3 regions of the Hydrogenophaga sp. L76 genome follow, and region 1 is predicted to be linked to each of the others. Evidence: predicted binding sites of a transcription regulator. Region 1 holds the regulator's gene; each other region holds the start of a gene.
What was found. Region 1 encodes sigma-54, which starts transcription at its own class of promoters, with help from an activator protein. Its sites were predicted from a motif close to TGGCANGNAANCTGCTTT; they were not measured.

Region 1 (5,040 bases):
GCCGCGTGCCGGTGGCCTTCAACACGGCTTTTGTGCCCATGCAGCGCCTGTATTTCGCGCTGGAATCCATGGGCCTGGTCGATGCCCTGCACCAGAAGGTGTTCAAGGCTTTTCACGAAGAGCGCCTGCCGCTGACCACGGCGCCGGCCATCACCGCCTGGGTGGAGAAGCAGGGTGTTGACCGTGAAAAATTCACCGGTTTCTTCAACGGCAGTGCCATCAAGATGGCCGAGGCCGCCATCGGGCTGCAGAACGCTTATGACGTTGAAGGCACACCTGCGCTGGGTGTGGCGGGCCGTTTTTACATCGGTGGGCAGGGTCCGCGCACGATGCTGATTGCCGATTCACTCATTGCTGAAGCACGCAAAACCTGATCCCGGGTTCCCCGTGCCGCGAGCAAGACCCGCTGCAGGCGGGTCTTGTGCTTTTCGGGCCGGCTCATTGAGCGCTGGATGCCGACAAGTGGCCTTTGCACCGTTACAATGAATGCAAGATTTGTGCCCTATTAAAGCCATGCCCACACACCACCTTCCCCCCCCATGGATCCGCAGTCTCTTTGCCACGATGGCCGGTCTGGTGCTGGCAGGCGCGGCCCACGCGGAGCTGGCCGACAAAGACAAGCCCATGAACATCGAGGCGGACGCGCTGCGCTACGAAGACACGCGGCAGACCAGCGTGTTCACCGGCAACGTCCTGATCACCAAGGGCACCATCGTCATGCGGGGCAGCAAGATGGACGTGCGCCAGGATCCGCAGGGCAACCAGTTTGGCGTGGTGACCGGCACGGCGGCAGCGCCTGGTTTCTTCCGCCAGAAGCGCGAAGGCCTGGACGAGTGGATCGAAGGCGAGGGTGAGCGCATTGAATACGACAGCAAGGCCCAGACCGTGGTGTTCACCGGCAGCGCCGTCTTGCGCCGCTACCGCGGCACCCAGCTGAACGACGAAAGTGTGGGCAATCAGATCACCTACAACAGCCTGACCGAGGTGTTCACCGTCAAGGGTGGACCCGCCAACCGCACGGCCGCCAACCCCTCGGGTCGCGTGCGTGCCATGCTCACGCCCATTCCCGATGCGGCGTCCCCGGCACCCGCCCCGACCGATCCTGCCAAGCTGCGACCCAGCACCGATCTCAACGAGAAGCAGAAGTGACGACCATGCTCATGGCCAGCACGCCTCAGGCGATGGCGGTGCGCAGCAGTCTGGAAGTCCGGGGTCTGAAGAAATCCTATGGCAGCCGCACGGTGGTCAAGGATGTCTCGCTCAAGGTCGACAAAGGTGAAGTGGTCGGCCTGCTGGGCCCGAACGGCGCCGGCAAGACCACCTCGTTCTACATGATCGTGGGCCTGCTGCGTGCCGATGGCGGGCAGATCCTGCTCGACGGCCAGCGCATCGAAGGCTTGCCGATCCACCGCCGTGCCCGGCTGGGCCTGGGTTACCTGCCACAAGAGGCCTCGATCTTCCGCAAACTCACGGTGGCGCAGAACGTGCGCGCCGTTCTGGAGCTGCAGCACGATGTGGATGGCAAACCCCTGACCGAAGCAGAAATCGGCAGCCGCCTCGATGAACTGCTCAAGGACCTGCGGGTGGACCATCTGCGCGATTCGCCGGCGCCCGCCCTTTCCGGGGGCGAGCGGCGCCGGGTGGAAATCGCCCGGGCCCTGGCCACGCGCCCGCGCTTCATCCTACTGGACGAACCCTTTGCCGGCATCGACCCGATTGCGGTTCTGGAGATCCAGCACATCATCGGTTTTCTGAAGTCCAGGGGCATCGGTGTGCTGATCACCGATCACAACGTGCGCGAAACCCTGGGCATCTGCGACCACGCCTACATCATCAGCGACGGCCATGTTCTGGCCAGCGGTCCCACCGCAGAGATCGTGGAAAACGCCGAAGTACGCCGTGTGTACCTGGGCGAGAACTTCCGCATGTGAACATGACCTCCACGCTCGTCATTGCATGTACTTCGCGGCCCCCCGAGGGGGCTGATTCGCCTTGGGGCGGCCCGGCGGCGTCTTGTGGCCCCCACGCCTTGCCGCTGCGCGGCGCGCTGCCCCCCAAGGGGGTTGATTCGCCTTGGGGCGGCCCGGCGGCGAATCTCCGTTTCCCGCTGCTGTACGCCCAGGCATGAAGCAAGGCCTCTCCCTGCGTGTATCGCAGCATCTGGCGCTCACGCCCCAGTTGCAGCAATCGATCCGCCTGCTGCAACTCTCCACGCTGGAAATGGCGCAGGAGGTCGAGCAGATGCTCGACGAAAACCCGTTTCTGGAGCGCACGGAAGAGATCGCCGAGCGCGAGGCTTTCGGTCTGGAGCAGGTCGATGCGCCGGTGAGCGCCGGCGAACAGATCGCCGATGCCGCGCTGCCGGTGGCCGACGCCGTGGCCGCCCCCGCCGAATTTGACGGCCCGCTGCCTGACCGCGTCAGCAGCACGTCCGACGCGCCCGCCGACAGCGGCTCAGGCGACGAGATCGAAAGCCGGCTCGACGGCGCCACCCCGGTGGAAGAAAGCTGGGAAGGCGACGGCACGGTCGAGATGGCGCCCGATGACAGCGAATGGGGCGGCGACGCACCGGCGCGCAACAGCGGCTCCGGTGGCGACGACGAAACCGCCAGCGCAGCCGACCTGGCCCGCAGTCCCGTCAGCCTCCAGGACCACCTGCACGAGCAGGCCCGTTGTCTGCGGCTGAGCGACGAGGACGCGGCGGCGCTGTATTTCCTCATCGAATCGCTCAACGACGATGCCTACCTCGAAGACGACATGGCCGAGCTCGCCCTGGGCTTCTGGCGGCTCATGCACGGCCGCGAGGCCACCTCGCCTGCCATCGAAGAGCTGGAGGCCGTCGAAGCGCAGCTGCGCATGGCCCTGGGCTGGCTGCAGCACATGGAGCCCACCGGCGTGGGTGCGCGCAACCTCGGCGAATGCCTGCGCCTGCAGATCGAAGAGCTGCGCAACACCCCCGAAGCGCGCGCGGCGCTGGCCATCTGCAACCAGTCGATGGAGCTGGTGGCCAAACGCGACATCAAGCGTCTGTGCGCCCTGTGCGGCATCGACGACGAAACGGCGCGCGCCGCGCTGGGTGTCATCGCGCGGCTTGAACCCAAACCCGGGCGCCGTTTCATCGATGTGGAGCGCAACGTGGTCGTGCCCGACGTCATCGTCACACGCGCCGGCCGGGGCTTCAAGGTCATCCTGAATCCCGACGTGATGCCGCGCCTGCGCGTGCACGACGTGTACGCCAACGCCATGCGCCAAAACCGCGGCGGCCGGGACAACGGCGGCGAAGCCGGCCACGCCGCCATGCAGCAGCGCCTGCAGGAAGCGCGCTGGTTCATCAAGAACATTCAGCAGCGTTTCGACACCATCCTGCGCGTATCGAGTGCCATCGTCGAGCGCCAGCGCAACTTCTTCATGCACGGCGAACTCGCCATGCGCCCGCTGGTGCTGCGCGAGATCGCCGACGAGCTGGGCCTGCACGAGTCCACCATCAGCCGCGTGACCACCGCCAAGTACATGGCCACGCCGTTCGGCACCTACGAGCTCAAGTACTTCTTCGGCTCTTCGCTCGGCACCGAAACCGGCGGCAACGCGTCGAGCACCGCGGTGCGCGCCCTGCTCAAACAGTTCATCGCCTCCGAAGAGCCCAAGAAACCGCTGTCCGACAACCAGCTCTCCGACCTGCTCAAGGAGCAGGGCATCGAGTGCGCGCGCCGCACCGTGGCCAAGTACCGCGAGGCACTTCGCATCGCACCGGCCAACCTTAGAAAAAGCCTGTGAATCAATTGAAGTTGTTTCTCCCCTGTGCGGCCGGCGTGGAGGACATGCTCGCCGACGAGGTGCAGCGCATCACCAACGAACCGCTGGCCTTCAAGGCCCGCGGCGGTGTGGGCATCAAGGCCTCGTGGCGCGACGCCATGCGCCTGAACCTGTACAGCCGCCTGAGCCAGCGCGTGCTGGTGCAGCTCTGGCACGGTGGTTACCGCGGCGAGCAGGACCTGTACAACGCAGCCAGCGAGATCGCCTGGGAAATCTGGTTCACGCCGCAGCAGACCATCAAGGTCGAGATCACCGCGCAGCACAGCCCGCTGACCAGCCTCAACTTCGCCGCACTGAAGATCAAGGACGCCATCTGTGACCGCTTCCGCGACAAACGCGGCGAACGCCCCAGCGTGGACACCACCTGGCCCGACGTGCGCATCTACGCCCACGTCACCACCGACGAACTCACGCTCTACATCGACACCTCGGGGGAGCCGCTGTTCAAGCGCGGCTGGCGCGAAGACAAGGGCGACGCGCCGCTGAAGGAAACGCTGGCCGCGGCCATGATCGCTGCCACCGGCTGGAACGGCGGCGAGGCACAAACGCTGGACGACATCACCCCGCTGTACGACCCCTGCTGCGGCAGCGGCACGGTGGTGATCGAAGCGGCGCAGATCGCGCTCAACATCCCGCCCGGCATGCTGCGCCGCTTTGCGTTTGAAAAGATGCTGCCGTTCCAGCAGCATGTGTGGACCGCGATCCAGGACGAAGCCGAGCGCGAGATGCGCGACTGGCCCGAAGGCCACGCGCCCATCGTGTTCGGCAGCGACGTGTCGTTCCGCATGGTCGATTTTGCGCAGCGCAACGCCGAGCGCGCAGGCGTTGCCCACGCGATCGAACTGCGCGGCGGCGACGCCCTGCAGCGTATGCCGCCCACGCAGAAACCCGGTGTGATGCTGCTCAACCCGCCCTACGGCGAGCGCATCGCCGCGGCCGGTGTGGCTGGAGAAAACGCCAGCGCCCGCGCCCAGCGCATGGAGCCGCGCGCCCCCCGCACCGGCGCGGCCGGCAAGGCTGCGCCCCCCGCGCCCGGCCTGGGCCGCGAGAGCGCGCAGATGGCCGACGGCGGCGACGGCAGCGAGTTCTTCCAGCAGCTCGCCGCTCACTGGAAGAGCCACTACGCGGGCTGGAGCGCCTGGCTGCTCACGCCCGACCTCAAGCTGCCCGGCAAGATGCGCTTCAAGGAATCGCGCCGCGTGCCGTTGTGGAACGGTCCGATCGAAT
Region 2 (5,040 bases), 600 kb from region 1:
GCGGCCCAGGGCAGCAGCTCGTCCAGCCCGTCGCTGGCCGCCTTTTCGCGGGCGAAGCGCACGATGGCGCGCGCGTAGTCGGCGTTGGTGGCCATCCACTCGGTGTCGGTCACGCGCCCCGTCTTGCGGCGCAGCAGCACATGCAGATGGGCGGCGGTGGCGAAGATTTCGGTGGATGTCATGGCGTCACTCCCCAGGCTGGTGCGAAGGCATGCGGGTCGGGTGGTTCACGGCGGCCTCAGCCGCTCAGTGTCCGAGCTGTTCGTTGTGCAGCGACAGATCGAGCCCGGCGCGTTCGTCCACCTCGTGCACGCGCAGGCGCGCCACACGCGAGGTGATCCACAGCACGACGCCAGTCATGACCAGGCTGTAGGTCAGCACGGCCATGCAGGCGATCAGCTGCGTCAGCACGCTGCCCTCCACCCCGGCGATGGCCGGATCGGCCAGCAGGCCGGTGAGCAGCGCGCCCACCAGGCCACCCACGCCGTGCACACCGAACACGTCGAGCGAATCGTCGGCGCGCAGGCGGCGTTTCAGGCCGGTGGCACCCCAGTAGCAGACCGCACCCGCCACCAGCCCGATGATCAGCGCGCTGCGCAGCGTGACGAAGCCCGCGGCCGGCGTGATGGCCACGAGTCCGGCCACCACGCCGGAGCACAGGCCCAGCAGCGAAGCGCGTTTGCGCGCCAGCCATTCGGCGGCCATCCACGAGAGCGCGCCCGCGGCGGCGGCGATGTGGGTCACGGCCAGCGCCAGCCCGGCGCGCCCGTCGGCGGCGAGCGCCGAGCCGGCGTTGAAGCCGAACCAGCCGACCCACAGCAGGCCGGTGCCGGCCATGGTCAGGCCCAGGTTGAAGGGGATGAAGGGTTCGCGGCCGTAGCCCTGGCGCGGGCCGAGGGCGTAGGCGCAGACCAGCGCGGCCGCACCGGCGTTGATGTGCACCACGGCGCCACCGGCAAAGTCCAGCGCACCGAGCTGGGCCAGCCAGCCGCCCGGCTCCCAGACCCAGTGGGCCACGGGCGCGTACACCAGCAGCAGCCACAGGCTGGCGAACAGCAGCAGGGCGCCGAAGTGCATGCGCTCCACCAGCGCGCCCACCACGAGGGCGCAGGTGGTGATGGCAAAGGTGAGCTGGAACATGGCGAACACCGACTCGGGCACGTGCGGCGCGATGTGGCTCACCGCCACCTGGCCGGTGGCGCCCAGGTAATCGAGCCCGGCAAAGCCCATGCGCTCGACGCCGCCGATCCAGCCCGCCAGCGCGCCGTCGCCGGGCGTGAACGCCAGCGAATACGCCAGCGCAAACCACAACACGCTGACCACCGCCGCGATGCCGACCACGCTGGCCATGGTGTTGATCACGTTGAGGCGGCGCACCATGCCGCCATAAAAGAGGGCGATGCCGGGCAGCGTCATGAGCAGCACGAGCGCGGTGGACACCATGAGCCAGGCGGTGTCGGCCCCGCTGATGGTGCTGATGGCGGCGAGCGCCGGGCCGGGCAGCGTGGCCGCTGCGTCGGTTGCGGGGCTGGTGGCCACGGCAGGTGCGGTCTGCGCACAGGTCAGCGAGGGGATGGCGAGGGCCAGCCCGGCCGCCACGGATCCGGGGGATCTACGGTTTTGGTGCATCTTGTTACCTTTTCCAACGACCCCCGGCACTGAGCACATCCTGTGCCACCCTGCAAGGGAGCAAGGGAAACCCCGGATGCACAGCGCTGGTGCAAGGCATTACAGTAGGCACCACTCGCACCCAGCGCACGCCGCTGGTGACCGCGGGGGACCGAGGAGACAACCCAGTCCAACCAGAAAATATTGCTTCAGCGTCCCCAAGAGATGCCAGAGATCACAAGCCGACCCCGCAAGGGTCGGCTTTTTTTTGCCTGCGTGGGTGGCGGGTGAGTTTCCGAGAGTGTCTTTTTTGTTTTCGTTTTGTTGATACGAATGGAAGTTGTCCGTCCATCACGTCGGCACTTGATTTTGGAATCGACAAAACGGGTCGGAAAAAGTCGATGCAAATCAATGCGTTAAACGCGTTGGTCGGTGTTTTCCCTTGGTTGGTCCATCGTGGCCTGGCGATTGCGAACGGTTACACACCTGCCTGCATTGGCGGGGCCCGGTTCCGCCCCACACCAGCCCACGGAGACACAACCATGATGGAAACCTTTTACGAGGTGATGCGCCGCAAGGGCATCTCGCGCCGCAGCTTTCTGAAGTACTGCTCGCTCACCGCCACCTCGCTCGGGCTGGCGCCCTCGTTCGTGCCGATGATCGCGCACGCCATGGAAACCAAGCCGCGCACCCCGGTGCTCTGGCTGCACGGGCTGGAATGCACCTGCTGCACCGAATCGTTCATCCGATCGGCGCACCCGCTGGCCAAGGACGTGGTGCTCTCCATGATCTCGCTGGACTACGACGACACCCTGATGGCCGCCGCCGGCCACCAGGCCGAAGCGATCCTCGAAGAGATCATGACCAAGTACAAGGGCCAGTACATCCTGGCCGTGGAGGGCAACCCGCCGCTGAACGAAGACGGCATGTTCTGCATCCAGTCGGGCAAGCCCTTCATCGAGAAGCTCAAGCACGTGGCGAAGGACGCCAAGGCCATCATCGCCTGGGGTTCGTGTGCCAGCTGGGGCTGCGTGCAGGCCGCCAAGCCGAACCCGACGCAGGCCACGCCGATCCACAAGGTCATCACCGACAAGCCCATCATCAAGGTGCCGGGCTGCCCGCCCATCCCCGAGGTGATGACGGGCGTGATCACCTACATGCTGACCTTCGACAAGATCCCCGAGCTGGACCGCCAGGGCCGCCCGAAGATGTTCTACAGCCAGCGCATCCACGACAAGTGCTACCGCCGCCCGCACTTCGACGCCGGCCAGTTCGTCGAGACCTGGGACGACGAGTCGGCGCGCAAGGGCTACTGCCTCTACAAGGTCGGCTGCAAGGGCCCGACCACCTACAACGCCTGCTCCACGGTGATGTGGAACGAGGGCACCAGCTTCCCGATCAAGGCCGGCCACGGCTGCATCGGCTGCAGTGAAGACGGCTTCTGGGACAAGGGCTCGTTCTACGACCGCCTCACCGACATCCACGCCTTCGGCATCGAAGCGAATGCGGACGAGATCGGCGGCACGGCGGCCGGTGTGGTGGGTGCCGCGGTCGCGGCGCATGCCGCCATCTCGGTGGCCAAGCGCTCGCGCGACAAGGCCGTCGAGAAAAAAGCCGCGCCTTCCAACAGCTGATCCAGAACAAACAGGAAGAACACCATGGGTGCTTACGAAACACAGGGCTTCAAGATGGACAACACCGGCCGGCGCATCGTCGTCGACCCGGTCACGCGCATCGAGGGCCACATGCGCTGCGAGGTCAACCTCGACAGTAACAACGTCATCCGCAACGCGGTCTCCACCGGCACCATGTGGCGCGGTCTGGAAGTGATTTTGAAAGGCCGCGATCCGCGCGACGCCTGGGCCTTTGTGGAACGCATCTGCGGCGTCTGCACCGGCTGCCACGCGCTCACCTCGGTGCGCGCGGTGGAGGACGCGCTGGGCATCCAGATCCCGCTGAACGCCCACCTGATCCGCGAGATGATGGCCAAGACGCTGCAGGTGCACGACCACGCGGTGCACTTCTACCACCTGCACGCGCTGGACTGGGTGGACGTCGTGTCCTGCCTGCAGGCCGACCCGAAGAAGACGAGCGATCTGCAGCAGATGGTGTCGCCCGCGCACCCGATGAGCTCGCCCGGTTACTTCCGCGATGTGCAGAACCGACTGAAGAAGTTCGTTGAAAGCGGCCAGCTCGGGCCGTTCGCCAACGGCTACTGGGGCAGCAAGGCCTATGTGCTGCCGCCCGAGGCCAACCTGATGGCCGTGACGCACTACCTGGAGGCGCTGGACCTGCAGAAAGAGTGGGTCAAGGTGCACACCATCTTCGGTGGCAAGAACCCGCACCCCAACTACTTGGTGGGCGGCGTGCCCTGCGCCATCAACCTCGACGGCAACGGCGCCGCCGGTGCCCCGATCAACATGGAGCGGCTGAACTTCGTGCAGGCCCGCATCCAGGAAATGATCGACTTCAACAACAACGTCTACATCCCGGACGTGCTCGCCATCGGCACCATCTACAAGAACGCCGGCTGGCTCTACGGCGGCGGCCTCAGCGCCACCAACGTGGCCGACTACGGCACGTATGAAAAGGTGCCTTATGACCACAGCACGCACCAGCTGCCCGGCGGCGTGATCCTCGACGGCAACTGGGACAAGATCCACGCCATCGACCCGCGCGACCCCGAGCAGGTGCAGGAATTCGTGAGCCACAGCTGGTACAAGTACGGCGACGAAACCAAGGGCCTGCACCCCTGGGACGGCGTCACCGAAGCCAACTACGCCCCCGAAGGCCCCAACTTCAAGGGCACGCGCACCAAGATCGAAAACCTCGACGAAAGCGCCAAGTACTCGTGGATCAAGAGCCCGCGCTGGCGCGGCCACGCGGTCGAGGTCGGCCCGCTGTCGCGCTACATCCTGGGCTACGCCCACGCGATGCAGGGCAACAAGCACTGCCAGCGCGTGAAGGAGCAGGTGGACGCGTCCGCCGTCGCCATCAACAGCGCCATCCCCAAGGCCCTGGGCCTGCCGGAAACCAACTTCTCGCTCAAGCAGCTGCTGCCCACCACCATCGGCCGCACACTGGCCCGCGCGCTGGAAAGCCAGTACGCCGCCGAGATGATGATGGACGACTTCAAGCAGCTCATCGGCAACATCAAGGCCGGCGACACCAGCACCGTCAACGCCGACAAGTGGGACCCGTCCACCTGGCCGAAAGAGGCCAAGGGCGTGGGCACGGTCGCCGCACCGCGCGGCATGCTGGGCCACTGGATCAAGATCAAGGACGGCAAGATCGAGAACTACCAGTGCGTGGTGCCCACCACCTGGAACGGTTCGCCGCGCGACACCAAGGGCCAGATCGGCGCCTTCGAGGCCTCGCTCATGAACACGCCCATGGTCAACCCCGAGCAGCCGCTGGAGATCCTGCGCACGC
Region 3 (5,040 bases), 1.8 Mb from region 1:
GTTGAGCCCCACCAGCACGTATTCGTAGCCCGCCTTGAAAGGGGTCACGCCCACCCCCGGCACGAAGGTGACGGGGAACCGGTCGAGCGCGAAGGAGCCAAAGGCAATGGTGGCCACCGCCACCAACAGGCCGATCCCCAGCAAGACCGTCCGGGGCCAGCGCGGCGCCAGGCCCGCCGTGACGGCCCCCAAGGTCAACACCTCGAAGCTGCGGCCCATGAGCCAGAAGAAGATGGCCTGGGGCGTGCTGCTCTCGGTGAGCAAGGGCGGCATGCCTTCGTAGGTCAGGGCATGCATCAGATCGCAGCCGATGACCACCACAAAACCCGCGAGCAGGGCGTTGGCACTGCGGTCTTGCCGGCGTTCGAAGGTGTGCCAGGACACCACGACCACCAGCGTGGCGATCACGATGGCAAACAGCTCCAGCACCAGGTGCAGTTCGAGCATGCGGCTGGCGAGCAGGCCGCTGGCGGTGTCGGGCGGGGCATTGACGATGGCGACCATGCCCAGCACCGCCAGCAGGCTGAGAAAACCGTATTTGATGGGGTGGGCGAGTGGCATGCCGGCACATTACCGGAAAAATGCGCAACCCCCTGAAAAGCGCTGCCGCGCCGTCACGCGCCCTGCGCCGAAGGATCTCGGCCGCTCAGGGCTTGATGGTCATGACCCACTCGGCCAGGGTCTTGATGTCGGCGGCGCTCATGCCGGGGTGCGGCGGCATGGGAATGCGACCCCATTTGCCTTTGGAGCCGTACTGGATGGACTGCGCCAGCGAGGCCACGGCGTCTTTGTCGTCCTTGTATTTTTCATGCACGGCGCTGTAGGACGGACCGACCACTTTTTCGTTGGCCGAGTGGCAGGAGAAGCAGCCGTTGGCCTTGGCCATTTCGATGGCGGCGGTCACGTCGAGCGCGTGGGCCGGGGCACTGAGGCCGGCAAGGGCAGAGGCGAGGATCAGAACGGTACGCATGGCAGGGCTACCTGAAAGAAGAAAAGAGAGATGGAAAACAAACACGGGACAAAAAAAGGGCGGGGTCGACCGTTCGCACGCGTGCGGCGGCCGACACCGCCCAATGTGGCAGGGCCGCCCCTTCAGGCTGCGCCCCGCTGCCGCTGCATCACTTCATGAGCTTGAAGGTCCAGACCGAGCCGCCCTGTTCGAGGAAGTTGACCTTCTTGGCCACTTCACCGCCCCACAGGGGCACCGCGCCGCCCCAGCCGGAGACCACGCTCACGTACTGTTCTCCGCCTTCGGTCCAGGTGATGGGAGGAGCCACCACGCCGGAGCCGGTCTGGAACTGCCAGACCACCTTGCCGGTCCTGGCGTCGGCGGCCTTGAGGTAACCCTCGGGCGTGCCCCAGAACACCAGGTCGCCAGCCGTCAGCACACCACCCCAGAGCGGGGCTTCGTTCTTGACTTCCCACTCGACCTTGCCGGTCTTGGGGTTGATGGCGCGCAGCGAACCGATGTGGTCGTCAAACAGCGGCTTGATGGTGAAACCCGCGCCCAGGTAGGCCGCGCCCTTCTTGTAGGTGATGGGTTCGTTCCAGATCTCCATGCCCCATTCGTTGGTGGGCACGTAGAACAGGCCGGTCTTCGGGCTGTAGGCCATGGGCATCTGGTTCTTGCCACCCAGGAAGCCGGGGGCAGAGAACACCGACTTGCCCTTGGCACCGTCGCCACCCGCAGCGGTCGGGTCACCCGGGCGGTTCGCCGGGTCGAAGTTGGGGCGGCCGGTCTTGAGGTCGATGCCGGTGGCCCACGTTACCTTCTTCACGAACGGGAAGGCGTTGATCAGCTTGCCGGTGGTGGCGTCGTTCACGTAGAAGAAGCCGTTGCGGTCGGCCTTGGCACCGACGCGCTTGCCGTCCATGTCGAAGGTGACGAACTCGTTCACACCGTCGTAGTCCCAGCCGTCGTTCGGGGTGGACTGGTAGTGCCACTTGATCTGGCCGGTCTTCACGTCGATGGCGACGGTGGAGGCGGAATACAGGTTGTCGCCCTTGCGCACATGGCTGTTCCAGGGGCCGGGGTTGCCGGTGCCGAAATAGGCCAGACCGGTGGTGGGGTCGTAGCTGCCGCCGAGCCAGGGCGCGGCGCCGCCGGTCTTCCAGGTCTCGCCCGGCCACGAGGCATTGGTCGTACCGGTGACACCGTTTTCCTTGCCGTCCTTGTAGCCCATGTGGCCTTCCACCACGGGGCGCACCCAGACCATCTTGCCGGTCCTGGGATCGCGCGCTTCGACGCGGCCGACCACACCGAACTCACCACCCGACAGGCCCGTGATGAGCAGGCCCTCGGCGATCAGTGGCGCTGCGGTGTAGCTGTAGCCGGCGGAGTAGTCGTCGATCTTCTCGCGCCACACCACCTTGCCGGTTTCCTGGTCGAGCGCCACGAGCTGGGCGTCCAGCGTGCCGAAGATCACCAGGTTGTCGTACAGCGCGGCGCCGCGGTTGATCACGTCGCAGCAGGGCATGATGCCTTCGGGCAGGCGGTGCTCGTACTTCCAGAGCTTCTTGCCCGTCTTGGTGTCTACCGCGTAGATGCGCGAGTAAGACGCGGTGACAAACATCTTGCCCTTGTTCACCAGCGGCTGCGACTGCTGGCCCCGCTGCTTTTCACCACCGAAGGACATGGACCACACGGGCACCAGTTTGCTGATGGATTTTTCGTTGATGCCGGTCAGCGGCGAGTGGCGCTGGCCCTGGGTGCCGAGGCCCCAGCTGAGCACGTTGTCGGGGGTCTTGGCGTCGTCCGCGATCATCGCGTCGGTCACGCCCTGGGCGCTGACGTGGGCCGTGGCGGCCATGACCAAAAGGCTCAATAGAGTGCGTTTCACTGGGTGGTCTCCTGCTCGTTTGTGAGGTTGATGGCTTGTGGGAACTGGCCGTGCCGCCCCAGCGGCTCGCTGGTGTTGTCCCTCTCCAGCCGGGGCATGCACGCAAGCAGAAATGGCAACTTCTGTGCCAGCAACCGATACCCGCCAAAGCCTAGGGTTTTCACTGATCGAAATACCCCCACGAGGCCACGCCAGCGGCCCCGGACGCCTGCAAATGCGCCAAACGCGAACCGGATGAAGAGACACCCTTGTGACAGTGTTCAGAAATGTCGCAGTGCCCACGTTGCAACCCGGTCGGGCTGCAACACCGGTGGCTGCTCAGGGCTTGATCAACGCCCGCAGCTCGTAGCGCGGGTACCACTGCGTGAGCGAGCGGTGCAGCTCGGCGGGTTGCGCGGCCCAGTGCGCGAAGCGCTGTGGCACAGGCGTGCCCAGCACCTCGCCGAGGTCGAGCCCGCGCTCGGCGCTGGTCTGCATGAGCGTGGTCAGCCACTGCAGCCAGTCGCGCGTCTGCTGCACACCGGCCAGGCCCGTGTGCACCGGGCCGTGGCTGGGCACCACGGATTTCACCTGGCCGCTGGTGATCAGTTGCTCCAGTGTGTCCAGGCTGCTCAGCCAGGCGGCGAAGTCGGCGTGCGGCGTGGTCGGCACACGCTCGGCAAACACCAGCCCCCCGGCGAACAGCACGCCGGTGCGGTGGTCGAGCAGCACCAGGTCGTCCGCGGTGTGGCCGTGCAGGCGCCTGAGCTCCAGCTTGTGCTGGCCGAGCTGCAGGGTCTGCGGCAACACGGCTTCGCGCGCGGGCGTGGACTCGGTGCCGCGCATCCAGTCGCCGCAGAGGCGGTAGAGGTTGTCGGCGTAGGCTGTGCCTTCGGCCTGCATGCCGCTGATGCTGCCGGCCAGCGCCTGCGTGGGCCGGTCGGCCCAGGCCTGGTTGCCGAAGAAATAGTCGGGGTGCAGGTTGAGTTCCAGCACGCGTTGCACCGGTTCGCGGGTGACACGTTCGATGGCGCGGCGCTGCTGCTCGCCATACAGGCGCGAAGGCCCGGTGTTGATGACCACCACGCCCGCGCCGGTGGCGATGAAGGCGGTGTTGATGATGTTGCAGCCGTTGGCACGGCTGAAGTCCTGCACGGCGCCTTCGATGACCCAGGTGCCCTCGGCGATCTGGCGCGGCTGCAGGTCGTAGTTGAACGTGGCCGCGTCGGGCTTCGATGCCGGAGCCGGCACGGCGATGGTCTGCGCCTGCGCGCTGCCCGCCAGCACGAGCGCCGTCAACCACCACGGATTCCATCGGGTACCGACGCCCTCCGCGAAGTTCATGCACCCACCTCGGCGTCGATGCGGTTGCCATTGTTGTCGCGCCCCACCAGCCGCAGGCCGCTCACCACCTGCGGCGGCAGCTCGAATGTGATGAGCGGGTTTTCCGAAACCGGTTCGTGCAGCGCCAGCTTCCACCAGGCCTGGCCCGAGCTGTCCACCAGTTGCAGCTCTTCGATGTAGAAAGCCGGAATGCCCGCGACCAGCCCCGTGTCCATGGGGTGCATCACGCGCACGCGCAGGCGCCGGCTGCCTTCGAGCACGTTGTTGAAAAAACGTGCCTGCACCTGGCCCAGGGTCTTGCTCCAGGAACCGTCGGCGCGCGTGAGGCCGGGCACCGTGCAGCCACCGCCCGCCGCCTGCACCCAGGTGCTGCCCACATGCCACTGGCCGTCCTTGGTCTGCACAAAGGCGCGCACGGGCGAGGCCTGCTCCATGCGGATGCGGAAGGCCAGCATGGGCAGCGCGCGCAGGGGTTCGAAGTCCAGCACCTGGCGCACCGGGTTGCGGTCCACCGCAACGCGGATGCGCGCCACGCCGCCGCCCACCTGGCCGAGTCCGCGCGCGTCCACCAGCAGCGGCACGTTCATCGCGTCGTCGGCAAAGGCCGGGCCCTTGATCGTCACCGCGTCGGAGAACTTCGCACTCGCCTTGCCGATGGTCTGCTCGCGCAGGCTGGGGTACTGCATGGAGCCCAGTGGGTCGCCACCGGTCTGATCGACTTGTGCTCGTAGAGCAGCGGGCACCAACGCGCCAAGCAAGCCGCTGCCCAGCAGATGGCGGCGTTGAATGATCGGGTTCATCCACCGCCTCCCTTGCTCTTGACCCAGCCGCGTTGCGGGTCGTAACCCCACAATGCAGCCACGAAAAACACCACGCC

Region 2: AC23D4_RS15770 (ammonium transporter) is a predicted target of sigma-54. The motif match lies at 1,660-1,677, and genes of this name have one in related genera.
Region 3: AC23D4_RS21980 (PQQ-dependent methanol/ethanol family dehydrogenase) is a predicted target of sigma-54. The motif match lies at 2,953-2,970, and genes of this name have one in related genera.

What each region holds. Positions count from the first base shown of each region.
Region 1 covers NZ_CM172807.1:2,663,784-2,668,823, reverse strand. Annotated here, with positions in the region: gene AC23D4_RS12760 (thiol:disulfide interchange protein DsbA/DsbL) at 1-374, shown strand, start outside; gene lptA (lipopolysaccharide transport periplasmic protein LptA) at 514-1,149, shown strand; gene lptB (LPS export ABC transporter ATP-binding protein) at 1,155-1,931, shown strand; gene rpoN (RNA polymerase factor sigma-54) at 2,125-3,774, shown strand; gene AC23D4_RS12740 (THUMP domain-containing class I SAM-dependent RNA methyltransferase) at 3,771-5,040, shown strand, end outside.
Region 2 covers NZ_CM172807.1:3,259,641-3,264,680, forward strand. Annotated here, with positions in the region: gene AC23D4_RS15765 (hypothetical protein) at 1-182, opposite strand, end outside; gene AC23D4_RS15770 (ammonium transporter) at 247-1,629, opposite strand; gene AC23D4_RS15775 (hydrogenase small subunit) at 2,154-3,242, shown strand; gene AC23D4_RS15780 (nickel-dependent hydrogenase large subunit) at 3,267-5,040, shown strand, end outside.
Region 3 covers NZ_CM172807.1:4,493,970-4,499,009, reverse strand. Annotated here, with positions in the region: gene AC23D4_RS21990 (MASE3 domain-containing protein) at 1-561, opposite strand, end outside; gene AC23D4_RS21985 (c-type cytochrome) at 647-970, opposite strand; gene AC23D4_RS21980 (PQQ-dependent methanol/ethanol family dehydrogenase) at 1,119-2,810, opposite strand; gene AC23D4_RS21975 (quinoprotein relay system zinc metallohydrolase 1) at 3,159-4,163, opposite strand; gene AC23D4_RS21970 (quinoprotein dehydrogenase-associated SoxYZ-like carrier) at 4,160-4,963, opposite strand; gene AC23D4_RS21965 (ABC transporter permease) at 4,960-5,040, opposite strand, start outside.